4 regions of the Methylobacterium sp. 1973 genome follow, and region 1 is predicted to be linked to each of the others. Evidence: predicted binding sites of a transcription regulator. Region 1 holds the regulator's gene; each other region holds the start of a gene.
The links. The regulator PhoB, encoded in region 1, activates phosphate uptake and scavenging genes when phosphate is short. The targets are predictions, from matches to a motif close to TGTCATNNANCTGTCAT.
Positions count from the first base shown of each region.

Region 2: a site for PhoB is predicted at 4,857-4,873, ahead of ABIC70_RS13740 (CorA family divalent cation transporter). Genes of this name have one in related genera too.
Region 3: a site for PhoB is predicted at 3,808-3,824, ahead of ABIC70_RS23455 (YdcH family protein). Genes of this name have one in related genera too.
Region 4: a site for PhoB is predicted at 3,609-3,625, ahead of ABIC70_RS12130 (UDP-2,3-diacylglucosamine diphosphatase). Genes of this name have one in related genera too.

Region 1 is NZ_JBEPLA010000014.1:67,024-74,527, reverse strand. It holds gene pstC (phosphate ABC transporter permease subunit PstC) at 1-101, shown strand, start outside; gene pstA (phosphate ABC transporter permease PstA) at 114-1,004, shown strand; gene pstB (phosphate ABC transporter ATP-binding protein PstB) at 1,025-1,840, shown strand; gene phoU (phosphate signaling complex protein PhoU) at 1,959-2,678, shown strand; gene phoB (phosphate regulon transcriptional regulator PhoB) at 2,867-3,562, shown strand; gene ABIC70_RS22985 (protein-disulfide reductase DsbD family protein) at 3,710-5,881, opposite strand; gene ABIC70_RS22980 (aminopeptidase P family protein) at 6,001-7,504, opposite strand, start outside.
Region 2 is NZ_JBEPLA010000006.1:138,395-145,898, reverse strand. It holds gene ABIC70_RS13755 (ligase-associated DNA damage response DEXH box helicase) at 1-1,284, shown strand, start outside; gene pdeM (ligase-associated DNA damage response endonuclease PdeM) at 1,326-2,039, shown strand; gene ABIC70_RS13745 (methyl-accepting chemotaxis protein) at 2,161-3,621, opposite strand; gene ABIC70_RS13740 (CorA family divalent cation transporter) at 3,828-4,814, opposite strand; gene groES (co-chaperone GroES) at 5,028-5,318, shown strand; gene groL (chaperonin GroEL) at 5,393-7,033, shown strand; gene ABIC70_RS13725 (hypothetical protein) at 7,139-7,429, opposite strand.
Region 3 is NZ_JBEPLA010000015.1:36,971-44,474, forward strand. It holds gene ABIC70_RS23430 (acyl-CoA dehydrogenase family protein) at 1-424, shown strand, start outside; gene ABIC70_RS23435 (tetratricopeptide repeat protein) at 557-1,429, opposite strand; gene ABIC70_RS23440 (5-(carboxyamino)imidazole ribonucleotide synthase) at 1,761-2,873, opposite strand; gene purE (5-(carboxyamino)imidazole ribonucleotide mutase) at 2,870-3,367, opposite strand; gene ABIC70_RS23450 (YdcH family protein) at 3,446-3,706, opposite strand; gene ABIC70_RS23455 (YdcH family protein) at 3,838-4,020, shown strand; gene ABIC70_RS23460 (propionyl-CoA synthetase) at 4,467-6,392, shown strand; gene ABIC70_RS23465 (ribbon-helix-helix domain-containing protein) at 6,916-7,335, shown strand.
Region 4 is NZ_JBEPLA010000005.1:181,350-188,853, reverse strand. It holds gene ABIC70_RS12145 (NADP-dependent methylenetetrahydromethanopterin/methylenetetrahydrofolate dehydrogenase) at 1-669, opposite strand, end outside; gene ABIC70_RS12140 (D-2-hydroxyacid dehydrogenase) at 904-1,845, opposite strand; gene ABIC70_RS12135 (aminotransferase class V-fold PLP-dependent enzyme) at 1,949-3,157, opposite strand; gene ABIC70_RS12130 (UDP-2,3-diacylglucosamine diphosphatase) at 3,695-4,492, shown strand; gene ABIC70_RS12125 (glycosyltransferase family 4 protein) at 4,503-5,549, shown strand; gene rnhB (ribonuclease HII) at 5,717-6,316, shown strand; partial or broken gene ABIC70_RS12110 (methyl-accepting chemotaxis protein) at 6,333-7,504, opposite strand, start outside.

The sequences.
Region 1 (7,504 bases):
AGCTCAACGCCCTGATGGCTCTGGGCTGCATCCTGTTCGTGATCACCTTCGTGGTGCTCATCATCGCCCGGCTGCTGACGCGCCGCGTCCAGGCCGCCTGAGGAGCACGCGCGATGGACGCCTCCCCCACGATGACCGCGGCGCCCCGGCGCCGCTCCGGCCGGGTCCGTCAGGGCCGGCGCATCGCCGACCGCACGCTGCGGGTTGCCTGCACCGGGGCGACGCTGGTGGGCGCCCTGGTCCTGGGCTCGATCCTGGTGATGCTGATCGTCCAGGGCGTGCGCGGCTTCACGCCGACCCTGTTCACCAACCCGACGCCGGGCCCCGGATCCGAGGGCGGCGGCATCGCCAACGCCATTCTGGGCAGCCTCGTCCTGACCGGGATCGGCATCGTGATCGCGACGCCGGTCGGCGTCATGGCCGGGACCTTCCTGGCCGAGTACGGGCGCGGCTCGAAGCTCGCGGCCCTGATCCGCTTCCTCAACGACATCCTGCTCTCGGCGCCGTCGATCCTGATCGGCCTGTTCGTCTACACCCTGATGGTGCGGCCGATGGGCACCTATTCGGGCTGGGCCGGCGGCGTCGCGCTCGCGATCATCGCCGTTCCGGTGATCGTCCGCACCACCGAGGACATGCTGCGGCTCGTCCCCGGAACCCTGCGGGAGGCCGGCGCGGCGCTCGGGGCGCCGCCCTCGACGGTGATCATCAACGTCACGTGGCGGGCGGCCTCGGCCGGCATCGTCACCGGGATCATCCTGGCCCTGGCGCGCATCGCCGGCGAGACGGCGCCATTGCTGTTCACCGCCCTCAACAACAATTCCTGGTTCTCGGCCAACCTGATGGGTGGCGTCGCGAACCTGCCGGTGATGATCTACCAGTTCGCCCTCTCGCCCTATCCGAACTGGCAGGGCCTCGCCTGGGCCGGCGCGCTTCTGATCACCGCCACCATCCTGGTGCTGTCGATCATTGCCCGCCTTGTGATCAAGCCGCAGACCTCGCGCTGAGACCCTTCGAGGACACGACGATGAACGCCGCCTCCGCGATCCCCACGGTCGAGCTGAACCGCAACCGCGCCGACGAGGGCGGTCCCGTGCGGATCGCCGTGAAGCGCCTGAACTTCTACTACGGCAGCTTCCACGGGTTGAAGGACGTCAACCTCAACTTCCACGACCGGCAGGTCACGGCGCTGATCGGGCCCTCGGGCTGCGGCAAGTCCACCCTGCTGCGCTGCTTCAACCGGATCTACAGCCTCTATCCGGAGCAGCGGGCCGAGGGCGAGATCCTCCTGGACGGGGAGAACATCCTCAGCCCCTCCATCGACCTGAACGAGCTGCGCTCGCGCATCGGCATGGTGTTCCAGAAGCCGACGCCGTTCCCGATGTCGATCTATGACAACGTCGCCTTCGGCCTGCGCCTCTACGAGAAGCTGCCGAAATCCGAACTCGACGGCCGGATCGAGGCCTCCCTGCGCAAGGCCGCCCTCTGGGACGAGGTGAAGGACAAGCTCAAGCAGCAGGGCACGGGCCTGTCGGGCGGCCAGCAGCAGCGCCTGTGCATCGCCCGCACGGTGGCGCAGCGCCCGGAGGTGATCCTGTTCGACGAGCCGACCTCGGCCCTCGACCCGATCTCCACCGGCCGCATCGAGGAGCTGATCGAGCAGTTGCGCGACGAGTTCACCATCGTGATCGTCACCCACAACATGCAGCAGGCGGCGCGCATCTCGCAGTTCACCGCCTTCATGTATCTGGGCCAGCTGATCGAGTTCGGTCCGACCAACCGGATGTTCATGAACCCGACGGAACGCCGCACCCAGGACTACATCACCGGCCGGTTCGGCTAGTCTGCCTGAACGCTCCGGTCTCGGGGAAGGCCGTCCGGTCGCCGCATCCGCGGAGGGCCGGCGGGTCCCCGAGGGCCTCCCCGGAGCGCCGCCCCCGGGACCCATCGAAGGATTCGCCATGCCCGGCCATATCGTCACCTCCTACGACACCGACCTGGAGAACCTGCGTCGCTCGATCTCGGAGATGGGCGGCGTGGCCGAGAAGATGACCGCGGAGGCGACGGACGCCCTCGTGCGCCGGGACGATACGCTCGCCCAGGCGGTGATCGTCGCCGACAAGCGCCTCGACGCCCTGCAGCGGGACATCGAGGAGCGCGCCGTGCTGTTGATCGCCCGGCGTCAGCCCCTGGCGATCGATCTGCGTGAGACGATCTCGGCGATCCGCGTCTCCGGCGACCTCGAGCGGATCGGCGACCTCGCCAAGAACGTCGCCAAACGGGTGGTGGCGATCTCCGATCAGGCGCCGGCCCAGAAGATCGTTCTCGGCGTGCGCCACATGAGCGACCTCGCGGAGGGCCAGCTCAAGGACGTTCTCGACGCCTATGCGAGCCGCGACGTCCAGGCAGCCCACGATGTCTGGGAGCGGGACGGCGAGATCGACGCCCTGTACAATTCGCTGTTCCGCGAGCTCCTGACCTACATGATGGAGGATCCGCGCAACATCTCGTTCTGCACGCATCTTCTGTTCTGCGCCAAGAACGTCGAGCGGATCGGCGACCACACCACCAACATCGCCGAGACGATCCACTATCTCGCCACGGGCGAGGCCCTGGCGGGCGATCGGCCGAAGAACGATGCGTCGAACTACGCGACCGTGGACGGGGTGCCGGCTCCGTAAGCGGGCCGCCCCCGGTCCAGGCGTCGGCCTGCGCGCGCTCCTGTGGGGCGCCGCCGGAGAATCGGAGCGTGCGGGTTGAGGCTGAGCGGCGCCTCCTGCACCCTCCGCCTGCCCGCCGGCTCCAAGGAGAGTCGGCGCGCCTGCAGGCCGTATGGCGCCGCTTCGTGAACGGATCTTCGAACGTGAGCATGCAAGTCCTGATCGTCGAGGACGAGGAGGCGCTGACCACGCTGCTGCGCTACAATCTGGAAGCCGAGGGCTTTCTGGTGGATTCCGCGGCTCGCGGCGACGACGCGGAGCTGCTCCTGGCGGAGCGGATCCCCGATCTCGTCCTGCTCGACTGGATGCTGCCCGGCCTGTCGGGCATCGAGCTGTGCCGGCGGATCCGGGCGCGCCGGGAGACCGAGCGGCTGCCCGTGATCATGCTCACCGCCCGGGGCGAGGAGGGCGACCGGATCCGCGGCCTCGGGACGGGCGCCGACGACTACATCGTCAAGCCGTTCTCCGTCCCGGAACTGCTCGCCCGGATCCGCGCGCTGCTCCGCCGGGCCAAGCCCGCCCATGTCTCGGACCGGCTGGCGGCGGGCGACCTCGAACTCGACCGCACCGGCCATCGCGTCCGCCGCGGCGGCGAGGAGCTGCATCTCGGCCCCACAGAGTTCCGTCTGCTGGAATTCCTGATGCTGGCGCCGGGCCGGGTCTTCTCCCGCGAGCAGCTCCTCGACGGGGTCTGGGGACACGACGTCTACATCGACGAGCGCACGGTCGACGTCCATGTCGGGCGGCTGCGCAAGGCACTGAACGGCCCGCGTCAAGCCGACCCGATCCGTACGGTCCGCGGCTCGGGCTACGCCTTCGACGAGACGTTCTCGCTCGACGCTTGAGACGGGCGCGAAGCGTTCCGGGACAAAGCGTTTCGGGCCGGAGGCCGGTCGGCCGCGCCGCCCGCCCGCGTGCAGCGAAGGGAGCCGGGGACGTTCGAGGCCGGCGGATGCTGCGAGGCCCGGCGGGCCCCCGGGCCTCGCGCAGATTCAGCGGGTCAGCGCCGCGCTCCGGCCGGACGCGACCGGCACGGCGTCGAGCGCCGTCAGAACCGTCCCCTCGGTGAGGATCTGCGGAAGCACCTGAGGCGCTCCGGTTCCGGTATAGAGGAGGTAGAGCGGCACGCCGCTGCGCCCGTGCTTCTCCAGCAGACGGGTGATCTCGGGATTCTGGTTGGTCCAGTCGCCCTTCATGTAGGTCACGCCGCGCTCGGCCATCGCGGCCCGCACGGCCTTGGTGTTGAGGGAGGTCGCCTCGTTCACCGCGCAGGTGATGCACCACGCGGCGGTCATGTCCACGAAGACGGGGCGGTGCGCGTCCACCAGGGCGTCGAGACGCGCTTGAGTGAAGGGCTCGACCCCGTCGGCGGCGGCCTGCGCCGACGGCGCGGCGCGGTCCCGCGGAAGGGTCACGGCGAGGGCCGCCACGGCGACCAGCGCGAGGGCCGCAGCGACCCGCGCGACCCGGCCCGCCCCGGGCGCGGCGGCGCGGCCGTGTTCCCAGGCCCAGGCGGCGAAGCCCACGAGGACGAGGCCGATCAGCGCCGCCAGCAGCCCACGCGGATCGACCTGCTGGGCCAGAACCCAGATCAGCCAGGCCACGGTGGCGTAGACCGGGAAGGCCAGGACCTGTTTGAGGGTCTCCATCCAGGCGCCCGGCCGCGGCAGCGCCCGCAGGGCCGGCGGCCAGAGGGTCAGCACCAGGAAGGGCAGGGCGAGGCCGAGGCCGAGGCTCGCGAAGACGGCGAGCGCGACACCGGCACTCTGCGTCAGCGCGAAGCCCACCGCCGAGCCCATGAACGGCGCCGTGCAGGGGGTCGCCACCAGGGTCGCCAGCACGCCCGTGAAGAACGAGCCGCTCAGGCCGGCACGCCGGGTCAGGCCGTCTCCGAGGCCGGCGAGCCGGCCGCCGACATGGACCACCCCGGACAGGCTCAGGCCCATCGCGAACAGCAGATAGGCGAGGGCTGCGACCATGGCGGGCGATTGCAGCTGGAAGCCCCAGCCGATCGCGGCCCCGCCACCCTTCAGGGCGATCAGCAGGGATGCGAGGCCGAGGAAGCTCGCCAGCACGCCGGCCGTGTAGGCGAGGCCGTGCAGCCGCAGCCGCGCCGGGCCCTCGCCGGCATGCCGCACGAGGCTCAGCACCTTGATGGACAGCACCGGGAAGACGCAGGGCATCAGGTTGAGGATCAGGCCGCCCAGAAAGGCGAAGGCCGCGGCGGTTGCGAGGGTCAGCGCGTCGAACTCGGCGACGGCCGGCGGGGCTCCGGCCGGATTCGGCGCGCTCGACGCGGCCGCGACGGCAGGAAGCACCGGCTCGTCACCATACGCGAAGGCGAGGCGGCGGGTGCCGTCCGTGCCGACCTCGTCGATCGTCAGGACGCCGGGCAGGGCGGCGGGCAAAGGATCGGTCGGGCTGCTGCGCGCGATGGTCAGATGCAGACCGGTCTCGTCGACGGTCATCACCTGCGCGGCGGCGTTGTCGATCGCCGTCTCGGCATAGGGGAAATAGGCGGCGTTCCGGATGGATTCCGGTTTCAGGCCGGTCGCGGCGAAATCGAGCTGCAGCGTGTCGCCCTGGCTCGACAGGCGCAGGGGCCAGAGCGCCGGCGCGGGCAGGGCAGCCCGGGCGCGCGCGAAAAGCGCGGCGTTGGCCGGGTCCGGCTCGGCCTTGCCCACCGGCAGGGTGAGGGCGAGATCGGCCGAACCGGGGACGCACTCGGTCTCGCAGACGAGATAGGTCAGCTTCGCCTGGATCTGAACGGGATTGGCCGGGTCGAGGCTCGGCGGCGGCGTCACGGGCACGAGGAGCGTGACCTCACCCTCGTAGCCGTAATTCATGAGGGTCGCGATCGGGATGCGCTCCGGCGCCGGCCACCGGATCGCGCTGGCGTTGAAGCCGGCCGGCAGGGTCCAGGTCACCTCCGGAGGCAGTCCGGAATCGCCCGGGTTGCGCCAGTAGACGTGCCAGCCGGGCTTGATCTGCATCCGCACCGCCAGCGTGAACGGCTGTGCGCCGGCGACCGCGGCGGGCTCGGCCACGAGGCTCGCCCGCACGAGGTCGGCCGGCGTGCGGAAGCCCTGCGGGACCCCTTGGGCTGCGGCGGCCGAGAGGCTCGCGGCGAAGGCCAGGATCAGAATGGCGAGGCGGCGGATCATGCTGTCCCTTCGCGCGCAGGGCGGGCGCGGTTTCACGCGCGGTGTATCCGGGCCAGCGCGGGCGTTTCGATGGCGGTGGGTCTTACCACGGGCCGCGCCCGGGATCCCACGCCGATCGCTCAGTCCGCGAGCGGCACGGTCGCACGCTCCAGCCAGTCGCGCGTCCCGGCATCGACCCGGGGCGCCAGGGTCTCGCGCACCCGGGCGTGATAGGCATCGATCCAGGCGCGCTCCTCCGGTTCGAGCAGGTCCGGCTGGATCAGCCGCCGATCATAGGGGGCGAGCGTCAGGGTCTCGAAGCCCAACATCGGGCGCTCGCCGCCCGCGATCGTGCGGGGCTCGACCAGCACGAGGTTCTCGATCCGGATTCCGTAGGCGCCGCGGGCGTAATAGCCCGGCTCGTTCGACAGGATCATGCCGGGCTCCAGCGCCACCGTGCCGGTCTTGGCGATCCGCTGCGGTCCCTCGTGCACCGACAGGAAGGCGCCGACGCCGTGGCCGGTGCCGTGATCGAAGTCGAGCCCCGCCTGCCAGAGCGGCGCCCGGGCGAAGGCGTCGATCTGAGCGCCGGTCGTGCCGACAGGAAACACCGCCCGGGCAATCGCGACGTGGCCCTTCAGAACCCGAGTGTAACGGTCGCGCATCTCGGCGCTCGGCGTGCCCACCGCGACCGTGCGGGTGATGTCGGTGGTGCCGTCCGGATACTGCGCACCGGAATCGATCAGGAACAACTCGCCGGTCCGGACCGTCCGGTCGGTGGCGCGGCTCACCCGGTAATGGACGATCGCGCCGTTCGGCCCGGATCCCGAGATCGTCGGGAACGAGACCTCGCGCAGATCGCCGCCCGCCGCGCGGAAATCCTCAAGGGCCTCGACGGCGGCGATCTCGGTGAGGCCTCCGGCCGCGGCCGCACCGTCGAGCCAGGCAAGAAACCGCACGACACTCGCCCCGTCGCGGACATGGGCGGCGCGCGCACCGGCGATCTCGGCGGCGTTCTTGACCGCCTTCATGCCGGTGATCGGATCCTTGCCGACATCGGCGGTGCCGCCGGCAGCCTCGATCTTCTCCTTCAGGGCGACGGCGCCGGTCGCCGCGTCGAGGCGGACACGCACGCCGGCGAGGGATCCCAGCCCGTCGTCCAGTTCCGCCCGGGGCAAGATCTCGGCGATCGGGGCCAGCACCGCGCGCAGTGCCGGATCGACCTCGGGCGAGACCAGGAACAGCCGCGCCAACCCCTCGCGCGGCAGGATGGCGTAGCCGAGGGCCAGGGGCGTGTGACCGACATCGGAGCCGCGCAGGTTGAAGGCCCAGGCGAGATTGTGCGGATCCGAGATGACCAGGGCATCGCAGCCGCCCTCGGCGAGGGCCGCCCGGATCCGGGCGATTTTGTCGGTGCAGGCCTCGCCGCACAGGGCATCCGGATGGAGCACCACCGGCCCGGCGGGGGGCCTCGGGCGGCCCGCCCAGACGGCGTCGACGAGGTTCGGCACGGCCCGCACCGCGCCGCCGGCTCGGGTGGCGGCCCGCTCCAGGCGTGCGAGACCGTCGGGTGTATGCAGCCAGGGATCGTAGCCCAGAACCTGATCCCTCTTGAGGTTGACGCCGATCCAGGCTTCCGGCGTC
Region 2 (7,504 bases), on a different contig from region 1:
GGCATGGCCTGCGCCGACGCCTTCGACCCGGTCGATCTCTACGACGAGATCGTCTCGGCGGTGCCTTATGCCGGGCTCACCTGGGAATCCTTCGAGCAGGTGGTCGATTACGTCGCCACCGGGGGCTACGCGCTGCGCGCCTACGAACGCTTCGCCAAGATCCTGCGCGGCCCGGACGGGCTCTGGCGCGTGCGCGACGCCCGCACCGCGCAGGCCTACCGGATGAATGTCGGCACCATCGTGGAGGCGGCGCGGGTCCGGGTCCGTCTGGGCCGGACGCTGCGCGGCAAGCCCGGCACGGTCCTGCCGAAATCCGGCCGGGTGCTCGGCGAGATCGAGGATGAGTTCGCCGAGACACTGACCGTCGGCGACACCTTCCTGTTCGCGGGCGAGACCCTCCGCTTCGAGGGCCTCGCCGAGGACGAGTGCCTCGTGACCCGCGCACCGCCCGGCACCGACCCGGCGATCCCGTCCTACGCGGGCGCGAAATTCCCGCTCTCGACCTTCCTCGCCGCCCGGGTCCGGGCACTCATCGCCGACCCGTTCGCGTGGGATCGCCTGCCCAAGCAGATCGGCGAGTATCTGGTCCAGCAGCGCCGCCGCTCGGTCCTGCCGGGTGAGCGCGATCTGCTCGTGGAGACGTTCCCGCGGGGCAAGCGCTACTATCTGACCGCCTTCCCATTCGAGGGCCGCCTCGCGCACCAGACGCTCGGCATGCTGCTCACCCGCCGGCTGGAGCGCGACGGCCTGCGGCCGCTGGGCTTCGCGGCCAACGATTACGGCATCGCGATCTGGACGACTCGGGACGTTTCCGAACGCGCCGCCCGCGATCCCGACTTCATCGGCGACCTCTTCGCGGTCGACATGCTCGGCGACGATCTGGAGGCGTGGCTCGACGAATCGGCCATGATGAAGCGCACCTTCCGGCAATGCGCCGTCATCGCCGGCCTGATCGAGCGCCACCATCCGGGGCAGAAGAAATCCGGCCGGCAGGTCACGATCTCGACCGACCTGATCTACGACGTGCTGCGCAAGCACCAGCCCGACCACCTCCTGCTGCGGGCTGCGCGGCAGGATGCGGCAACCGGACTCCTCGACGTGAGGCGCCTCGGCATGATGCTAGAGCGCATCCAGGGGCGAATCATCCACAGGTCTCTCGACCGGGTCTCGCCGCTCTCCGTATCCGTGATGCTCGAGATCGGGCGCGAGCGTGTCTACGGCGAGGGCGCCGACGAGATCCTGGCCGAGGCCGAGGCGGAGCTTCTCCAAGAGGCTCTGTCCTGACCGTCGATCCGCCCTCCCCCGACGACACCGAGGATGCGATCTTGGCGGCCGGCCTGAGACTCGAGAAGACTCACAAGCACCCCACCCTGATGCTCGCGGGCGAGACCCTGGTGCTCGATCTCTGCGGCGGCCTCTGGCTGCCGGAGCACCGGACGCTGATCGTGTCCGACCTCCACCTGGAGAAGGGCTCGTCCTACGCGGCCCGATCCGGCCAGTTCCTGCCGCCCTACGACACCCGCGAGACGCTCGCCTGCCTCCACGAGGCGGTGGCGCGTCACGAGCCCGCCCGCGTGGTCGCCCTGGGCGACTCCTTCCACGACGCCCGCGGGCCCGAGCGCATGGAGCCGGGCGACCGCGCCTTGGTGGCGGCGCTGCAGGAGGGCCGGGACTGGGTCTGGATCGCCGGCAACCACGATGCGGCCGTGAACGAAGGCGTCGGCGGGCGCTACGCCGACGCGCTGACCCTCGGCGGCCTCGTGCTGCGCCACGAGCCGAGCCCGGAGCCCGTTCCCGGCGAGATCGCCGGCCATCTCCATCCCTGCGGGAAGGTCGCGATGCGGGGGCGGGCCGTCCGCCGCCGCTGCTTCGTCACGGATGGCACGCGGCTGGTGATGCCGGCCTTCGGCGCCTACGCGGGCGGGCTGAACGTGCGCGACAAGGCCATCGAGGGCTTGTTCCCGAAGGGATTCACCGCCCACCTCCTCGGCGACGGCCGGGTCTTCGCCATCGGCCGGGCGCAGCTCGCCCGGGACTGAGCGCGCCCGTCATCCCGCGCACGTTCGCGCGGCGCGTCGTTTCGATGCGCCGCGCCGACGGGATCGCCTCGCTTCGTTCGCCAGGACGGCGCCGCGGCGAGGCGCCCGGTCTGATCCGGCCTCAGGCCGTCTTCATGAACCGGGTCACGCTGTCCGACAGGCTTGCCGAGTGGCCCGCGAGGCTCTCGGCGACATCCTGGACGGCCCGGGCGAGCTGACCGGTGGCATTGGCGGCCTCGGAAACACCGCCGATATTGCCCGCCATCTCGTGGGTGGAGACCGCCTGCTCCTCGACGGCGCTCGCCATCGCCAGGGTCAGCTTGGACAACTCGCCCACCGCCGCGGTGATCATCTCGATCGCTCCCACCGCCTCGCCGGTGGCGCTCTGGATCGCCGAGACCTGCTGTGTGATCTCGCCGGTCGCCTTGGCGGTCTGCTCTGCGAGCGCCTTGACCTCGGAGGCCACCACCGCGAAGCCGCGGCCGGTGGCCCCTGCCCGCGCCGCCTCGATGGTCGCATTCAGCGCCAGGAGATTGGTCTGGTCGGCGATCGACTTGATCATGCTGACCACCGCGTCGACCTTGCGGGCATTCTCGGCGAGCTGGCGCATGGTCGCATCCGTGGTCCCGGCCTGCGCGGCGATCTGCTGCGCGCGCTCCGAGACGCGCCCGACCTGACCGGAAATCTCCTGGATCGCGCCGTTCATCTGCTCGGAATTCGCCGCGACCGACGAGGCCTTGTGCCGTGCGGATTCGGCGGACTGCATCAGCCCTTCGGCCGAGTTCTGCATCTCCTGGATGGCCGAGCCCACCGCCTCGACCACCCGCTTGACGTCGGTCTCCATGTTCACCTGCGCGGTGACCACGGCCCAGGTCAGCATCGGCCCGAGATACTGACCCTTCTCGTCGTTCACGGCCGTGACGCGCAGGTTCAGGGTCTCGGGTCCGACCTTGATCTTGGTGGAGTGCGGCAGCCGGCTCGCATCCGCCAGCATGGTGCGCTGGTGGCTCGGATTCTTGTGGAAGATGTCGAACGACCGGCCGAGCATGTCGTCGACTTTCACCGGCAGATGCTGGTCGATCGTCCCGAGGGTCCGGCGCGAGGTGGCGTTCATATAGTCGATCTTGAAGTCGTTCTTGAGGTCGGCCGTCATGACGGCCACCGGAACGTTATCGATCATGGTCAGGAGCCGGTTGATCTCCTTCTTCTTGGCGGAGATGTCCGAGGCGAACTTGACCACCTTCACGGGCCGGCCACGGGCGTCGAGGACGGGATTGTATGTCGCCTCCAGCCAGACCGAGTTGCCGTCCTTGTCCAGGCGGAGGAACTCGCCGGTGACGTACTGGCCGACCTTCAGCTTGTCCCAGAATTCCGTATACTCCGCGGTCTCGGCATAAGCCCTATCGACGAAGAGACGGTGGTGCCGGTTCTGAATATCCGGCAGATCATACTTCATCAGCTTCAAGAAATTCTTGTTCGCATGGACGACGTTTCCGTCCATCGAAAACTCGATGATCGCGAGCGAACGATCCAGGGCATCAATCTTGGCCTGGGCTTCGTTGAAAGTCGTACGGTTGAACATTTCGACACTCGCATTCCTCGCCCGCGGGTATCGCATCGCAGCGTTAATGAACTCTTTCTTGCTGGGTTATGTTGGTCTTCGTTTGGCGGTATGAAATCGAAGACTTTCGATCGCGATGACGAAGTTCCTCTGGGGTCGGAGTGGACGATTTCCGCGCTATTAAAACTTGGTGATATAATTTTTGTGCTGTTAAACCGGTCTGAATATCAGAACCATCCGCGCATTCGAAAGTATACTATAGGCGCTATGGCGCTGAAAAGGATCAGGCCGAGCGCGTAGGGATAGCCAAGAGTCCAGTCCAGCTCCGGCATATGCTTGAAGTTCATGCCGTAGATCGACGCGATCAACGTCGGCGGGACGCCGACCACCGAGACGACGGTGAGCACCCGGAAGACGTTGTTCTGCTCGATGGTGATGAGGCCGAGGGCCGCGTCGAGCAGGAACTGCACGTTCTCAGCGAGGCGCGTCTCGAACTCGTCGAGGGATTCGATGTCCCGCTTGATCGTCTCGAAGCGCGCGTCCTCCGGCAGGCCGATGCCGTCGCAGGCTGCGGCGACGAACGGCACGATCCGTTCGAGCCCGAGCAGGCTGGCGCGGATCTTCCCCAGAACCTTTCCGCGGTTGCTGATGCCTCGCAGGATCCGGCGCAGGGCGAGGTCGCGGCGCCGGGGCGGCGGGCTCTCCAGGCGCCGCCGCTCGGCACCCCGGACGTCGAAGTCAAAGATCCGGGTCGAGAGCGTGTCGAGTTCCGATCCCATGTCCTCCAGGGCGTCCGCGAGGCTGTCGACCAGCTCCTCCAAGACGACGAGGAAGATCTCGCTCGGGGTCGTGCTGCCATCGCCCTCCGCGATGCGCTTCGCGGAGGAGTCGAAGGCGCGCAGGTCGTGAAAGCGGATCGTGACGAAGTGGTCCTTGGTCAACAGGAAGCCCAGCGGCTTCACCTGCGACGCGCTCTGCTCGAAGGTGATCATCGGCGTCGAGAGCGACAGGCCGCCCTTCACCCGGCGCAGGCGACTCGACGTCTCGACCTCCGACAGCGCCGCCCGGGACGGCACGCGCAGACCGGTCGCCGCCTCGACCGCTTTGGCTTCCTCCGGGCTCGGGTCGTTCAGATCGAGCCATACCGTATGGCGCGCGATCGGGCTGCCGGGTTGCAACGCCACCGGGCCTTCGGGTCCGTGCAGGCTCAACATGACGGCGCATTATCCATGGGGCGAGAAGGAAGGCCGCCGGCGCGTCATCGCACCGTCGCGCGGGGGTGCGACAGCCTTGACTCGGAACCGCAGCGAGCCTATCTCGCCGCCGTCTTTGGCACTCGCCGAGACAGAGTGCTAACAGTCGAGTTCGCGAGCGGTCCCGCCGGCCGCATCAACGCCAACTCCAGACCTGAAGCAAGAGGGCAGCTCATGAAGTTCCGTCCGCTGCACGACCGCGTGGTCGTCCGTCGCATCGAGAGCGAGGAGAAGACCAAGGGCGGCATCATCATCCCGGACACCGCCAAGGAGAAGCCGCAGGAAGGCGAGATCGTCGCCGTCGGTCCCGGCGCCCGCGACGAGCAGGGCCGCGTCAACCCGCTCGACGTCAAGGCCGGCGACCGCGTCCTGTTCGGCAAGTGGTCCGGCACCGAGGTCAAGATCGACGGTCAGGACCTCCTGATCATGAAGGAATCCGACATCATGGGCGTCGTCGCCGTCTGATCGGATCACCTCTCACCGCCCTTTGAGACTTTCCACAGTCTTGGGGCGCAACCCAACCAGATAAGAGGCACACAATGGCAGCGAAAGACGTTCGTTTCTCCGCCGACGCCCGCGACAAGATGCTGCGCGGCGTCGACATTCTCGCAGACGCGGTGAAGGTGACGCTCGGCCCGAAGGGCCGCAACGTCGTGATCGAGAAGAGCTTCGGCGCCCCGCGCATCACCAAGGACGGCGTCACCGTCGCCAAGGAGATCGAGCTCGCCGACCGCTTCGAGAACATGGGCGCCCAGATGGTGCGCGAAGTGGCCTCGAAGACCAACGACATCGCGGGTGACGGCACCACCACCGCGACCGTGCTGGCCCAGGCCATCGTCCGCGAGGGCGCCAAGTACGTCGCCGCCGGCATCAACCCGATGGACCTGAAGCGCGGCATCGACCTCGCCACCCAGGCTGCGGTGAAGGACATCATCGCCCGCGCCAAGAAGGTCTCGACCTCCGACGAGGTCGCCCAGGTCGGCACGATCTCCGCCAACGGCGACAAGGAGATCGGCGAGATGATCGCCCACGCCATGCAGAAGGTGGGCAACGAGGGCGTCATCACGGTCGAGGAGGCCAAGACCGCCGAGACCGAGCTCGACGTCGTCGAAGGCATGCAGTTCGACCGCGGCTACCTGTCCCCGTACTTCATCACGAATGCGGAGAAGATGGTCGCCGAGCTGGAAGACCCCTACATCCTCATCCACGAGAAGAAGCTCTCCTCGCTCCAGGCCATGCTGCCGGTGCTCGAGGCCGTGGTCCAGACCGGCAAGCCGCTCCTGATCATCGCCGAGGACATCGAGGGCGAGGCGCTGGCCACCCTGGTGGTGAACAAGCTGCGCGGCGGCCTGAAGGTCGCGGCCGTGAAGGCGCCGGGCTTCGGTGACCGCCGCAAGGCGATGCTCGAGGACATCGCGATCCTGACCAAGGGCCAGATGATCGCCGAGGACCTCGGCATCAAGCTCGAGAACGTGACGCTCCCGATGCTCGGCCGCGCCAAGCGCGTGCGGATCGAGAAGGAGACCACCACGATCATCGACGGCGTCGGCGAGAAGGCCGACATCGAGGGCCGGATCAGCCAGATCAAGGCGCAGATCGAGGAGACCACCTCGGACTACGACCGCGAGAAGCTCCAGGAGCGTCTGGCCAAGCTTGCGGGCGGCGTCGCGGTGATCCGCGTCGGCGGCGCGACCGAGGTCGAGGTCAAGGAGAAGAAGGACCGCGTCGACGACGCCCTCAACGCCACCCGCGCGGCGGTCGAGGAAGGCATCGTCCCCGGCGGCGGCACCGCGCTCCTGCGCGCCAAGAAGGCGGTCGCCGCCCTGAAGTCCGACATTCCGGACGTCCAGGCCGGCATCAAGATCGTCCTCAAGGCCCTTGAGGCCCCGATCCGCCAGATCGCCCAGAACGCGGGCGTCGAGGGCTCGATCGTGGTCGGCAAGATCACCGACAAGGCGGACTCCGAGACCTACGGCTTCAACGCCCAGACCGAAGAGTACGTCGACATGATCCAGGCCGGCATCGTCGACCCGGCCAAGGTGGTGCGCACCGCCCTGCAGGACGCGGCCTCGGTCGCCGGCCTGCTGGTGACCACCGAGGCGATGGTCGCCGACGCCCCGAAGAAGGATAGCCCTGCTCCGGCGATGCCGGGCGGCGGCATGGGCGGCATGGACTTCTAAGTCCACGCCACCGCGCATACGGAGGAAGGGGGTCGCCGAGAGGCGGCCCCTTTCCTTTTGGCGCTGCCGCGGCTGCTCGGTGCGCGCGGCGGAGTCCGGTCGGTCTCAGCGGCCTTGACGCGACGCCGGGGCCTGAAGGCGGGCTCGCACGGTGGCGATCAAGGATTGCCGGACACGCTCGGTCGCCTGGAATGGGATGTCGAAGTTCAGGCTGTGGTAGATCAGGTCGCGGATACCGTCTTGATCGGGGTCTCCGCCGCCGCCCTCGATGACGTCGAGGATCCAGGCATGGATCGCCGCGTGATCCGACGGATCGGGATCCGCGGCGAGGACCAGATGGCCGCCGTGCATCCAATCATCGCGCAGGGCTGCGGATTCTTCGGCGGCTGTTGGCATGACCTGACCTTGCGGCTCTGATTGGCGCGGCCGCGACAACAGAGTATCCGCGCGCCGCGATGGAGTTCTTCCACA
Region 3 (7,504 bases), on a different contig from region 1:
GCTCGCCGCCGAGGCGGTGGGCTCCATGGACGCGCTCCACACGCTCACGGTCGAGTACCTCAAGACCCGCAAGCAGTTCGGCGTCAGCGTCGGCTCGTTCCAGGCGCTGCAGCACCGGGCGGTGGACATGCTGATCCAGCTGGAGCAGGCCCGCTCGATGGCCCTCTACGCCGCCATGATGGTCGACACGCCGGATGCGGCGGCGCGTGCGGCGGCCCTATCGGCCGTGAAGGTCCAGATCAACAAGGCCTGCCGGTATGTCGGCCAGGAGGCCGTGCAGCTCCACGGCGGCATCGGCATGACCCTCGAGTATATCGGCGCCCACCACTTCAAGCGGCTCGCCATGATCGAGTACCAGCTCGGCGACACCGCCCATCACCTGCGCCGCATCACGCAGGACGCGAACGGACTGCTGGCGGCGTAACCCACGCGGACAAGGGGCTTCCAAAGGGCGTGCCCTTTGGTGGGGTGTCGGGATGAAACCCCGACGAACAGGTCTCCGCCCCAGGCAGGGGAGGCGGAGACCTTTTAAAACCACCTTCAGACCGTCGAGCGGTCAGTTGAACAGCGAGCCGACCCCACCCTGCACCCGGCCGAGGCCGGCGCGGGCGACGGAGTTGTTCGGATCGATCGTCGCTGCGCGCTGGTAGTTCTCCATCGCCTCCTTGCGCTGGCCCGACTTCTCGTAGGCCAGGCCGCGATAGGCCCAGGAGGTGGCGTCCTTGTTGTTGACGTTGAGGGCCGCGTTGTAGTCCTCGATCGCCTTCGGGTACTGGTTCGTGGCGATCAGGCTCTGGCCGCGCGCGGCGTAGGGCGCGGACTTGAAGGGGTCGCGGTCGATGGCGGCGTCGAAATCGGCGATCGCCTGCGTGTCCTGACCCTGCTTCTGCCGCACGAGGCCGCGGGCATGATAGGCCTCGGCCGATTCCGGCATCAGCCGGATCGCGACGTTGAGGTCGTTGAGCGCCTGGTCGAGGTTGCCCTGGGCGCGCTCGACATTGGCGCGGCCGATATAGGCCGGGCCGTAATTCGGATCGATCCCGATCGCCTTGGTGAAGTCCTGCAGGGCAGGGCCGTCGCGGCCGATCTGGCGGCTCGCCAGGGCGCGGTTGTTGTAGGCGGAGGCGGAGTTCGGATCGAGCTGGATCGCCTTGGTGAAGTCGGCGATGGCATCGTTGAACTGGCCGGCGCGGGCATAGGCTGCGCCGCGGGTGTTGTAGGCGGCCGCGTCGTTCGGGTTGCGCTGCACGACCTCGGTCAGGGAGGCGATGTTGACGTTCGTGGCCCCCGTGGTGTCCTTCTCGAGGACCGCGTATTGCCGCGGGCCGGCCGCGCTCCCGACGGTCTCGCAGCCCGCGAGGCCGGCGGCCGAGACCATGGCTGCGCCGATCAGTGCCGTCTTTCGTCCCAGCCCGTTGCGTACGTTCATTGCCCCACTCTCCCCGAGGCGTCGCCCGCCTTGCGCGTGCCCGCCTCGCCCCTCACAGTCCAAGAGCCCGCGCCGTGCGCCGGGCACGCCCGAATCCGGGGCACCGTCGCGCATCACGGTGAAGGCCGGCTTAAGAAGCGCCGCGTCGTGATCCGGCCCCCGCCCGTCCCGGGGACGAAGGCGGTACAGGCGGAATCGATCGACAGCATTCGGAACCGACCACGCTGTGGTGGAAGCGGTGGGATGTGGCGAAGGTATGGCTCGACGGTTCCGGGACGCCGCAGGCGGGCTTCCGACCGCCATGCGACGATGCAGGTGTGCCTTCGAAGCCTCAGGAACCGGCCGGGACGGGCCCGAGGCGGGTCACGTGCCCCATCTTCCGGCCGGGACGCGCCTCGCCCTTGCCGTAGAGGTGCAGATGGGCGCCGGGCTCGGCCAGCAGGGCGTGCCAATCGTCGGCCTGGGCGCCGATGAGGTTGCGCATCTCCACCGGCAGGCCGCCGACCCGGCCCGGATCGCCCAGCGGCCAGCCGCAGACGGCCCGCACGTGCTGGGCGAATTGCGAGGTCAGCGCCCCCTCGCTGGTCCAGTGGCCGGAATTGTGGACCCGGGGCGCGATCTCGTTGACCACGAGCCGCTCCGCCCCGTCCTCGCGGACGAGGAACATCTCGACGGCGAGGACGCCGACATAGTCGAGGGCGTCAGCGATCCGACGGGCGATCTCGAGGGCGATGCGGCCCGTCTCCGGGGCCACGCCCGGGGCCGGCACCCGCGTCAGCGCGAGGATGTGATCGCGGTGCTCGTTCTCGCACAGGTCGTAGGCCGCGAAGCTGCCGTCGCGCCCGCGGGCGCCCACCACGGAGACCTCGCGCTCGAACGGCACGAAGCCCTCCAGGATCAGCGGCGCGCCGCCGAACTCGGCGAACAGGGCGTTGCGGTCGCCCTCGGCCCGCTCGCGGAGCATGCGCTGCCCCTTGCCGTCGTAGCCGAAGCGGCGGGTCTTGAGCACCGCCGGCAGGCCGATCACCTCGATCGCCCGGTCGAGATCGTCGGGCGTGTCCACCGCCCGGAACGGCGCCGTCGGGATGCCCAGCCCGTTGATGAATTCCTTCTCGGAGAGGCGGTCCTGCGTGGTCGAGAGCGCCCGCGCGTTCGGGTGCAGGGCGGCGTGCCGGGCCAGGATGTCGGCGGTGGCGTGCGGGATGTTCTCGAACTCGTAGGTCACGACATCGACGCTGCGCGCGAAGGCGGCCAGCGCCTCGGCATCGTCGTAGGCCGCGCAGGTGGTCCGGGCCGCCACGTCGAAGGCGGGGCTGTCCGCGTCGGGGGCGTAGACGTGCGCCTTGAGGCCGTAATCGGCCGCCGCCAGCGCGATCATGCGCCCGAGTTGGCCTCCACCGACGATGCCGAGGGTGGAGCCGGGGCCGAGGATCTTGTCCGTCACGCGTTCTCTTCCGTCACCGGCCGTTCGGCCACCGAGGCGCTCTGGGCCGCGCGCCACGCCTCCAGGCGCTCCGCCAGATCCGGATCGGCGAGCGCCAGGACGGCGGCGGCGAGCAGGGCCGCGTTGATGGCCCCGGCCCGGCCGATCGCCAGGGTCCCCACCGGGATGCCCGCCGGCATCTGGACGATCGAGAGGAGGCTGTCCTGGCCGGACAGGGCCTTGGATTCCACCGGGACGCCGAAGACCGGCAGGCGGGTCATCGCGGCCGCCATGCCGGGCAGGTGCGCGGCGCCGCCCGCCCCCGCGATCACGACCTTGAGGCCGGCCGCGACCGCGCCTTTGGCGAAGGCCACGAGCCGGTCCGGCGTGCGGTGGGCCGACACGATGCGCGCATCGTAGGGTACGCCGAGGGCATCGAGCGTCTCGGCGGCATGCCGCATGGTCGCCCAGTCGGACTGGCTGCCCATGATGATCGCGACCGGAGGCGACGCCATCGTTGATCCCGGAAAAAGAGGGCGCTTACAGGCGGTGCGGGCCCGCGGCAAGGCGCGGCCCGAAGACGTCCACCGGCATCAGGCGATGATGTCCGGCGTGAGCGCGTCCTCGATGTGGAAGATGCGGTCACGCAGGGTGAGCTTGCGCTTCTTCAGACGCTGGATCTGGAGCTGGTCGCCAGCCACGCTGCGCTCCAGCGCCTCGATGGCACCGTCGAGATCCCGGTGCTCCTCGCGCAGCCGCGCCAGTTCGCCCAGGAGGTCCGACTGCGCACTCTCACCCGCCTCGTCCGCCATCGTCACCTGAGGACCCGAAGACCGTTCATGGCCCGAGAGCATGCGTCACGCTCCGGCGCCGGACAAGACGGCGCGGTAAGCAATCATCAGACTTAGCAGCAGAAAACGCTTCGACAGGTCCGGCATCTTGTGCCAATCTCGGTGTGTCGAAACGATGACAGGAGATTCGGCTCATGTCGCTGCAGACGCATCTGAACCAACTCGCCCGGAAGCACGAAGCCCTCGAGCGTGAGATTCAGGAAGCGATCCACAGGCCTTCGGCGAACGACCTTCACATCGCCGAGATGAAGCGACGGAAACTCCTTCTCAAGGACGAGATCAACAGGCTGCAGGCGAACGGCAATACGCTGCACTGAGCCCCTGATCCATCCGCACGGATAGCAGAAACGGCACGACTGCTGCCGCCGCATCGGGAGACCGGTGCGGCGGTTTTGCGTTCTGCGACCGCCCGTTTGGAGAAACGGCCGCCTGGGGATCGCCGATCCGGGCGGGCGTCGTGCTCTCGCGGATGTGACCCCGGAGCCTTGGCGACGGGGCGCCTGCCGCGCCCGCACGCCCGGGGATCGAAACAGACGACCCGCGACCTCCCGGCAGATGCATTTCCCGCCGGGCACGCCGAGGCGCCCGGCTTCGAAGCCGCCGATCCGGGATGCATCCGGCGAACGCGTCACGGAGCACCCCGATCGCGCGAGCGAAGGCGCGTGGGGGTTCCGGCGACCCACAACCGGCCTCGCACCCGCGGAAGAATGCGCTACTCTGGGCCCCGCCGCCGGAGAGCGGCCCGCGAGGAAACGCCGAACCGATGACGAGAGCCAGCCTGCCGGGCCGCTACCCGGACATCTACGACTCGGCCCGCCGCGACCCGGAGGCGTTCTGGCTCGGCGCGGCGCAGGCGCTCGACTGGGCGGACGTCCCGCAGCGGGCCTTCGCGCCGGATTCCGGCCCCTACGGCCGCTGGTTTCCGGACGGCACCCTGAACGCCTGCCACAATGCCGTGGACCGTCACGCCGACGGAGCGCGGGCGGATCAGGTGGCGATCCGCTACGATTCGCCCGTCACCGGGACCAAGCGCAGCATCACCTACCGCGCGTTGCGCGACGAGGTGGCGGTACTGGCCGCCGTCCTCGCCGGCCTCGGCGTCGGCAAGGGCGACCGGGTGATCCTCTACATGCCGATGGTGCCCGAGGCCCTGTTCGGCATGCTGGCCTGCGCACGGCTCGGCGCGGTGCATTCGGTCGTGTTCGGCGGCTTCGCGGCCAACGAGCTGGCGGTGCGGATCGAGGACGCGGCGCCGAAGGTGGTGCTCGCCGCCTCCTGCGGGATCGAGCCGAACCGCGTGGTCGCCTACAAGCCGCTCCTCGACGCGGCGATCGCGGCCTCGCGCCACAAGCCGGAAGCCTGCCTGATCCTGCAGCGCCCGCAGGCCGCCGCGACGCTCATGCCGGAGCGGGACCGCGACTGGGCCGAGACCGTGGCGGCCGCCCGTGCGGCGGGGCAGCGGGCGGCCTGCGTGCCGGTCGCCGCCACCGACCCGCTCTACATCCTCTACACCTCCGGGACGACCGGGAAGCCCAAGGGCGTGGTCCGCGATACCGGCGGCTACCTCGTCGCCCTCGCGTGGTCGATGCCGAACCTCTACGGCGTCCAGCCCGGCGAGACCTATTTCTGCGCCTCCGACATCGGCTGGGTCGTCGGGCACTCCTACATCGTCTACGCGCCGCTCCTGCACGGCTGCACCACGGTCCTGTACGAGGGCAAGCCGGTGGGCACGCCGGATGCCGGCGCATTCTGGCGGGTCGTCGCCGAGTACGGGGTCGTGTGCCTGTTCACCGCGCCGACGGCGCTGCGGGCCATCAAGAAGGAGGATTCCGCCGGCGCCCGGATCGCCGATTACGACCTCTCCGCCTTCCGCAGCCTGTTCCTCGCGGGCGAGCGCGCCGATCCCGATTCGGTCGCCTGGGCCGAGCGGGTGCTGAACCGGCCGGTGATCGACCATTGGTGGCAGACCGAGACCGGCTGGCCGATCGCCGGCAACCCGATGGGTCTCGGCCTCCTGCCGGTGAAGCACGGCAGCACCTGCGTGCCGATGCTGGGCTACCGGGTCGAGGTGCTGGACGAGGGCGGCAAACCGGTCCCGGCCGGGACCATGGGCACCATCGCGATCCGCCTGCCCCTGCCCCCTGGCTGCCTGCCGACGCTCTGGGGCTCGGACGCGCGCATGCGGTCGAGCTACCTTTCCACGTTCCCGGGCTACTACGACACCTCGGATGCCGGGGTGATCGACGCGGACGGCTACATCACGGTGCTGGGACGCACCGACGACATCATCAACGTCGCCGGGCACCGCCTGTCCACCGGCGGCATGGAGGCAGTGCTGGCGGGCCATCCGGACGTGGCCGAGTGCGCGGTCATCGGCATCCGGGACGCCCTGAAGGGCGAAGTCCCCTGCGGCTTCGTGGTGCTCAAGGCCGGCGTCGACCGGCCGACCGAGACGATCGAGCGGGAACTCGTGGCCAAGGTGCGCGACGAGATCGGCCCCGTGGCGGCGTTCAAGCTGGCCCTCACCGTGCCGCGGCTGCCCAAGACCCGGTCGGGCAAGATCCTGCGGGCCACCATGAAGCGCATCGCCGACCACGAGCCCTGGACGATGCCGGCGACGATCGACGACGCCGCGGCCCTCGACGAGATCGACGAGAGCCTGAAGGGGCGGGGAATCGGCGCCGATTGAGGCGCCGGACGGTCCCGTGATCGGGACAGGCGCCGAGTCCAGGCGGTTCTCCCCGCGCGGTGCCGGGACACCGCGCGGCCCAACCGCGTCCTGCGGATAGAGCCGGAGCGGCGGTGAGGGTGATGATGCAGGAGGCAGCCGCCCTGACCCGCCGTCGCCCCTCTGCGGCCGCCGCGCTCAGCGCGCCTGCGTGATCCGCAGATCTCCGCCCGGCGCCACTGCCCCGGGAACGCGAGTGCGGCCTCCCCCACGCTCAGGGGAGAGGCGACGGGTGGGGGCGGGGCAGATGGCACCGCACCGCTCGAGCCTGCGCCATCCCGCACGGAATCTGCGACCCTGGCACGCTCTGGGACGCCACCACTCCCCGGGAAGAACGCGCGCGGGCTGCCGGGCAGGTTCCCGGGCCGCATGACCGGCGTGCGCGGCGCCGCCGCCGGTCTCGATACGCCAACGCCCATTGCGCTTCGGATGCCCATCACCATCTTTAGACCATCCAACGGGATGGCCTGGAGATGTTTCGACGATGACCGACACCGCGCGCGACCTCCGTCCGAAGGTGCCGGATAGCGAGAAGATCACGGTCAATCTCGGCTTCGTCGATCTCGGGCGCGTCGACCTGATGGTCCGCGACGGCTTCTACGCCAACCGGGCCGACTTCATCCGCACGGCCGTGCGCAATCAACTGGACCGGCAGGAGGAGGCGGTCCGGCAGTCGGTGGCGCGGCGCAAGCTCCGGCTGGGGCTCTCGCACTTCTCCCGCGCGGACCTGGAAGCGGCCCGGGATGCCGGCTCGCCCCTGCACATCCAGGTCCTGGGCCTCGCCACGATCGCCGCCGACGTCACCCCCGAACTGGCGCGGGCCGCGATCGCGTCCGTGGAGGTCCTGGGTGCCTTCCAGGCCAGCGCCGCCGTCAAGGCGGCACTGGCCGACCGGACCACCTGACCGTCCGCGCCCCGGTCGCGCGGAATCTCCACCCGAACCACGCCGTATGAGGATCCTCCCCATGTTCCGTTTCCCCAAGATTGACCCGTCGAAGCTCGACCTTTCGGCGTTCGGAATGCCGCAATTCGACCCGCACGCCTTCGGATCCGCGACGGCGAAGGGCAGGGGA
Region 4 (7,504 bases), on a different contig from region 1:
CTGGGCGTTGTAGTCGGCGACGAACTCGATGGACGATTCCTGCGCCCAGGCGGATTCGGGCAGGAGCTCGACGCCGATGGCGCCGGCCGTGAACACGAGGTTCGTGCCCTTCACGAGGGCCACGCGGGAGGCCTCGTCGGGGGTCGCGGCGGCCTTCACGTTGACCTTGAAGCGCTTGTTGATCTGGTCCGCGGCAGCCTGGGTCTTGTCGAGGGCGCGGCCCGCGATGGTGACCTCGGCGCCCTCGCCGGCGAGCAGCGCGGCCGAGCGCATGCCGACCGGGCCGGTGCCGGCCAGCACGACGGCCTTCTTGCCCTGGAGCGAGCCTGCGGCCTTCGCCACCAGCGCGACGCCCGCGGCGGCCGTGGTGTTGGAGCCGTTGGAATCGAGCATGACCGAGACGCGGAACGGGCCGAAGAACCGCTTCTTGACCGCGGTGAACAGCTCCTCGCCGGCCGCCATGCTGCCGCCGCCGACGAAGATCGCCGTCGACTTCTTCTCGGAACCGCCACGGGTGTAGATCGTGCCGTCGACCAGAGCGCCGACATTGTCGGGGTTCACGCCACCGTAGCCGGCGATGTGGTCGGCGCCGCCGTCGTAGCCGACGACCGTGTCGAACACGTTCGGCACGGCATCGGTGTCGAACAGGAACAGCAGCTTCTTCGTCACGATTCAGACCTTTCTGTCGCGCCCTGCGGCGCTATCGTCTTGTTTTCAAGGGGCGGTCGCAGCGCGCGACCCATCCGCGTCATCGTGCGCCCGAGCTTTCAGATGGCATAGCGGGCGAGGCGCGGGCCCCCTCCCCCGTGCGGGAGAGGGACAGGGTGAGGGACGTGCCTCATCCGGAGAGTTCTCCTCCCTCACCCCAACCCTCTCCCGCACGGGAGAGGGGGCCTGTCGTGCCTACTCGACCACGTTCTGCGGCTTGCCCGCCACGAACGCCTCGACGTTGTCGACGAGCTGGTCGGCCAGGATCTGCATCGCCTCCTTGCTCGCCCAGGCGACGTGCGGCGTGACGATCAGGTTCGGCAGGTCGGCCTCGCACAGGATGTTGCCGTCCTTGGGCGGCTCCTGCGCCACCACGTCGAAGCCGGCGCCCGCGATGGTGCCGTCCTTGAGCGCTTCGAGCAGGGCCGCCTCGTCCACGAGCCCGCCGCGGGCCGTGTTGATGAGGATGGCGCTCTTCTTCATCTTCTTGAACTCGGCCGCGCCGATCATGCCCTTGGTCTCGGGGGTCAGCGGCACGTGCAGCGTGATCACGTCGGACTGCGTCAGGATCGTCTCGAAATCGACCAGCCCGTCCTGCGGGAACACGTCGTAGGCGATGACCGTCATGCCGAGCGCCTCGGCGCGCTTGGCGATCGACTTGCCGAGCGCCCCGTAGCCGACGATGCCCAGCGTCGAGCCGGCGATGTCGTAGATCGGGTAGTCGAAGTAGCAGAACTGCTTGGACTTCGCCCAGTCGCCCCGCTTCACCGAGTTCGCGTAGGGCACGATGGCCCGGCGCAGGGCGAACATCAGCCCGACCACGTGCTCCGGCACGGTGTTGAAGGCGTAGTTGCGGATGTTGACGACGGTGATGCCCTGCGCCTTGGCCGCGGCCTTGTCGACCACGTCGGTGCCGGTGGCGGCGACGGCGATCAGCTTCAGGTCGGGGAGCTGCTTCAGCGTCTCGGCCCGCATCGGGACCTTGTTGATCAGCGCGATCTCCGCCCCCTGGAGGCGGGAGACGATCTCTTCCGGCGTCCAGGTCGAGTCGTGCTCGACGTATTCGTGAGGGAAGTTGAACGGTCGGACCCTGGCATCGAGGGATTCACGATCCAGGAACACGATCTTCTTGGTCATAGGACCCCTCTCGTACGACGGGCAGTTTCCTCGATAGTCTTGTTCTTACTTGCGCGTCGGGGCGGGCCCGGCAACCCGGCCCCGCCCCGATCGCGTGCGCCGATTACGCCTTATGCAGCGGATTCTCGCGCAGATAGCTGGAGGCGGCGGCGACGCCCGAGCCCGGCGTGACCTTGATGCCGCAATCGATCATGGCCATCTCGGCGCCCGCGATGGCGCCCAGCAGCGAGAGCTCGTTCAGGTCGCCCAGGTGGCCGATGCGGAACACCTTGCCGGCGACTTTCGAGAGGCCGGCCCCGAGCGACAGGTTGTAGCGCTCGTAGGCGTGGATGATCACCTTGGCGGCGTCGGCGCCCTCCGGCACCACGATCGCCGTGACCGTGTCGGAGTTCCACTTCGGCTCCTTGGCGCAGGGCTTGAGGCCCCAGGCCGCCACGGCCTGACGGGTCGCCTCGGCGAGCACGTGATGGCGGTGGTAGACGTTCTCCAGCCCCTCCTCCTTCACGATCGCCAGGGCCTCGCGCAGACCGTAGAGCAGCGGCAGGACGGGGGTGTAGGGGAAGTAGCCGGTGGCGTTGGCGGCCAGCTGGTCCTTCCAGGCGAAGTAGGCATGGCCGAGCCGGTCGTTGCGGCCGGTGCCGCCCTCGGCGATCTTGAGCGCCTTCGGGCTGATGCAGATCAGGCCGAGGCCGGCCGGCAGCATGAAGCCCTTCTGCGAGCCCGCGATGGCGCAGTCGACCTTCCAGTCGTCCATGTAGAACGGCAGCGAGCCGATCGACGAGATGCCGTCCACGAACAGCAGGGCCGGGTGGCCGGCGGCGTCGATCGCCTTGCGCACCGCGCCGATGTCGCTGGTGACGCCCGTGGCGGTCTCGTTGTGGACGACCATGACGGCCTTGATCTTATGGTCCTTGTCGGCGCGCAGGGCCTCCTCGATCTTCTGCGGATCGGCGCCGGTGCCCCACTCCTCCTCCTGGACGACCACGTCGAGGCCGAGGCGCTGGGCCATGTCGACCCAGAGGTGGCTGAACTGGCCGTAGCGCGAGGTCAGCACCGTGTCGCCGCGGCAGAGGGTGTTGGACAGGGCCGATTCCCAGATGCCGGTGCCCGAGGACGGGAACAGGATGACCGTCCCGGCGGTCGAGCCGAACACCATCTTGGAGTCCTGGAGCAGCGGCTTCACCAGCTCGGGGAAGCTCGGCGAGCGGTGATCCTCCGACGGCACGTGCATGGCGCGCAGGACGCGCTCCGGGATGTTCGTAGGGCCGGGAATGAAGAGGTGGTTGCGACCGGGGCGCCGGGTTGCGGCCATGATGTTTCCTCCGAAAAATCCATTGTGCGCGGGCGTGAACCCGCGCCGGGTTGTCCAAGCGTCCTCAGGGAGTCGGTCCGGCGCCGTCGAAAGCGGCTCGCGCCGCGCCCCCTCGAACGCCATCCTCTGCCGTGATCGGGGGGCCTCCGCGGAGCGGCAGGCGGCCTCACGCCGCTCGCGTCGCGGCACGCCCCCGCGCGCCGGTCGCCTCCGAAATGCCGTCCCGTCCAACGGCCTCAGGGCCGTCCTCGCCGCCTTCCTGTCAAGGTCCGGCCGAACTCGTGCCGAGCCGCCGGTTCCTGGTATTATGAGCGGGCGAAGCTCGAAAGGAAAACCGGAAAAACTTCCAGAACTTGGCAAAAAAATTTTTTGTGCGGCGCAACGAAGCCGAGGTCCGGTTGAGATGCTTTGCGGCGCCGCAACGCGGACGGGTGGCCCCGCCGGGACTCCGCGTCATCAAACTGAGATGGGATCGCGCTCTGGATCCCGGCACCGTTCAGCCGCCGGGAGAGGGTTGCCGTGGCCGAGGTTGAGGAGATGCCGGTCCGCGTGCGGACGCTGTTCCTGTCCGACCTGCATCTCGGAACGCGCGGCTGCCAAGCCGGCCTGCTCCTGTCGTTCCTGAAGGATTACGACGCCGACACGATCTATCTCGTCGGCGACATCGTGGACGGGTGGCAGTTGCGCTCGGGCTGGTACTGGCCGCAGGAGCACAACGACGTGGTGCAGAAGCTCCTGCGCAAGGTCCGCAAGGGCACGCGGATCGTCTACCTGCCCGGGAACCACGACGAGTTCCTGCGCGACTATGTGGGCACGAGTTTCGGCGGCATCGAGCTGGCCGAGACCGCGATCCACGAGGCGGCGGACGGCAAGCGCTACCTCGTGATCCACGGCGACCAGTTCGACATGGTCGTGCGGCACTCGCGCTGGCTCGCCCATCTCGGCGACGGCGCCTACACCCTGGCCCTGTCCCTCAACACCCTGATCAACAAGGTGCGGCGGCGCCTCGGCCTGTCCTACTGGTCGCTCTCCGCCTGGGCGAAGCTGCGCGTGAAGAACGCCGTGAGCTTCATCGGCCGCTTCGAGACGATCCTGGCCGAGGAGGCGCGCCGCCAGGGTGCCGACGGGGTGATCTGCGGCCACATCCACCATGCGGCGGACCGGCCGATCGGCGACCTGCGCTACCTCAACACCGGCGATTGGGTGGAATCCTGCACCGGTCTCGTGGAGCATTACGACGGCCGGATCGAGGTTCTGCACTATCCGAGCCTCCTGCGGGCGCAGGCGGCCGAGGCCGTGCCGCAACCCCTGGCGGGCCGGCGCGCGGTGGCTTGAGGGCACCGCCGTGAAGCTTCTGATCGCCAGCGACGCGTGGCATCCCCAGGTGAACGGCGTCGTCCGCTCCCTGGAGCAGATGGTCCGCCGCGCCCCGGAACACGGCTTCGCGACGGCCCTGCTCTCCGTGGCGGATTTCCGGTCGCTGCCGCTCCCGGGCTATCCCGAGATCCGCCTCGCCTATGCCAGCCGGGAGCGGGTGGCGGCACGCTGGACGGCGGAACGGCCGACCCACGTGCATATCGCCACGGAGGGGCCCGTGGGGTTGGCCGTGCGGCGCCATTGCCTGGCGCACAACCTGCCGTTCACGACGAGCTACCACACCCGCTTCCCGGAATATCTCGCGGCCCGCGCGCCGGTGCCGGAAGCGTGGTCCTACGCCTATCTGCGCCGGTTCCACGGCGCGGCGCGGGGAACGATGGTCAGCACCGCCTCGCTCCAGGGTGAACTGGCGGCGCGGGGATTCGGCCGGCTGATGCGCTGGACCCGGGGCGTAGACACGGAACGGTTCCGGCCCGCCGGACCGGGGACGCCCGTGCCGGCGGAACTCGCGGACCTGCCCGGGCCGCTGTTCCTCTATGTCGGGCGGCTGGCGGTGGAGAAGAACGTCGCCGCCTTCCTCGCCCTCGACCTGCCCGGCACCAAGGTCGTGGTGGGCGACGGGCCGGACCGCGCGCGGCTGCAGGGTCTCGCGCCGGGGGCGCGCTTCCTCGGCACCCGCACCGGCGCGGACCTCGCGGCGGTCTACGCCGCCTGCGACGTCTTCGTGTTCCCGAGCCTCACCGACACGTTCGGCATCGTGCTCCTCGAGGCCCTGGCAAGCGGCCTTCCGGTGGCGGCCTTCCCGGTGCCGGGCCCCAACGACGTGGTCGGCGGCCGCCGCGTCGGGGTTCTCGATCAGGATCTCCGGGCTGCCGCGCTGGCGGCCCTGCGGCTGTCGCGGGCCGAGTGCCGGGCCGAGGCCCTGCGCTGCGGCTGGGACGTGAGCGCGCGGCAGTTCTTCGGCAATATCATCGAGGCGCATGGCGGCGCGCGCGGCACCCGGGACGCCGCCTGACCCGTGACGGCGCCCGCGCGGGATGGCAGGACGGCGTCATGCCGCCCGCCAAGCCGCCCGCCAAGCCGTCCGCCCCGCCCATCGCCAAATCGCCTGCCAAGTCGACTGTTAAGTCGGTCGGCAAGTCGGTCGGCAAGTCGGTCGCCGCCACGTCGCCGACCAAGCCGATGGCGGGCCGGCCGCCCTTCGATCCCAACCGGGCCGCAGCCTACCCGGCGGTGATCGGCTGCGACGAGGTCGGTCGCGGCGCACTCTGTGGGCCGGTCGTGGTGGCCGCGGTCTGGTTCGATCCGGCGGCGATCCCCGCCGACCTGCTGGGCGCCCTCGACGACAGCAAGCGCGTCCCGGAGCCGGCCCGGGAACGTCTGGCCCCCATGATCCACACCCATGCCCGGGTCGCGGTGGCGGCGGGCTCCCGGGCGCTGATCGACCAGATCAACATCCGCGGCGCAACCCTCGATGCGATGGCGCGGGCGGTCGCCCGGCTCGGCCTCGCCGCGCCCGTGCTGGTCGACGGGCGCGACGCCCTGCCGGGCCTTCCGGGTCGCGCCGTGGTCGGCGGCGACCGGCTGGTGCCGCAGATCGCCGCCGCATCGATCGTCGCCAAGGTGTTCCGCGACCGGCTGATGCGGCGCCTGGCTCAGCGCCATCCCGGCTACGGCTGGGAGCGCAACGTCGGCTACGGCACGGCCGTCCACCGCGCCGGCCTGACGCAACTCGGCCGCAGTCCGCATCACCGGCTCAGCTTCACCCGGGCCTTCGACTGATCCCGGCCCCCAGGGGTCACGCAGCCCGGACGCCGGCCAGGAAGCGACCGACCTCGACGGCGAGCTGCTCCGACTGACGCGTGAGCGCGGTCGCGGCCGTCAGGACGTGGTCGGCCGCGCGCCCCGTCTGGTCGGCTGCCTGCGCAACCCCGGCGATGGTGCCGGTCACCTCCTGCGTCCCCGTAGAGACCTGCGTGATGTTGCGGACAATCTCCTGCGTGCCCCCCCCTGCTGCTCCACCGCCGCCGCGATCGCGGCGGCCACCGCACTGATCTCCCCGATCCGGCCGGTGATCGTCCCGATCGCCTCCACCGCCTGACCGGTGACGGTCTGGATGTCGCAGATCTGCCGCCCGATCTCCTCGGTGGCGCGGCCTGTCTGGGCTGCGAGGTCCTTCACCTCGGTGGCGACCACCGCGAAGCCCCGCCCCGCCTCGCCGGCCCGCGCCGCCTCGATGGTGGCGTTGAGCGCCAGCAGATTCGTCTGTGCGGCGATGCCGGCGATCAGCTCGACCACCGCGTCGACCCGGGCGGCCGCCGTGTTGAGCGCGGCCACCAGCACGGCGGTCCGGTCGGCCTCGCCGACGGCGGCCCGCGCCAGTTCGGACGAGCCCTGGACCTGGCGCGCAATCTCTTGGACGGAGGTGCCGAGTTCCTCCACGGCGGCGGCCACGGTATCGGACTGGCTGGCGGTCTGCTGGGCGGTCGTGGTCATCTGCCAGGCCGTGGTCTGCAATTCGGCCGCGGCGGCGGAGACCTGACCGACGATGCCGGCCACCGCCGACTCGAAACCCTGCGCCATCGTGAGCGTCATGCTCCGACGCTGCGCCTCCGCGGCCAGCGCCGCCTCGGCCGCCTCGGCCTCCAGGGCGCGGGTGCGGACGAGGTTGTCCCGGAAGACCTGCACGGCCGCCGCCATCGCGCCGATCTCGTCCCGCCGCTCTCGGGCCGGGATCGGCACGTCGGCGTCTCCTCCCGCGAGCGCCTGCATGGCCTGGGTCATGGCCCGCAACGGCCGGAGCACCCAACGGAACACGATGACGATACCGCCGACCGCCAGCAGGACCGCTGCGGTCAGGAACAGCACGGCCCCGAAAAGCGCGCGCTGCGACTCGGCGGCGAGGAGCTGGGCCCGGTCGATCATCGCGTCGAGACCCGCGTGGGCCAGATCGAGAAGCGCCCTCCCGTC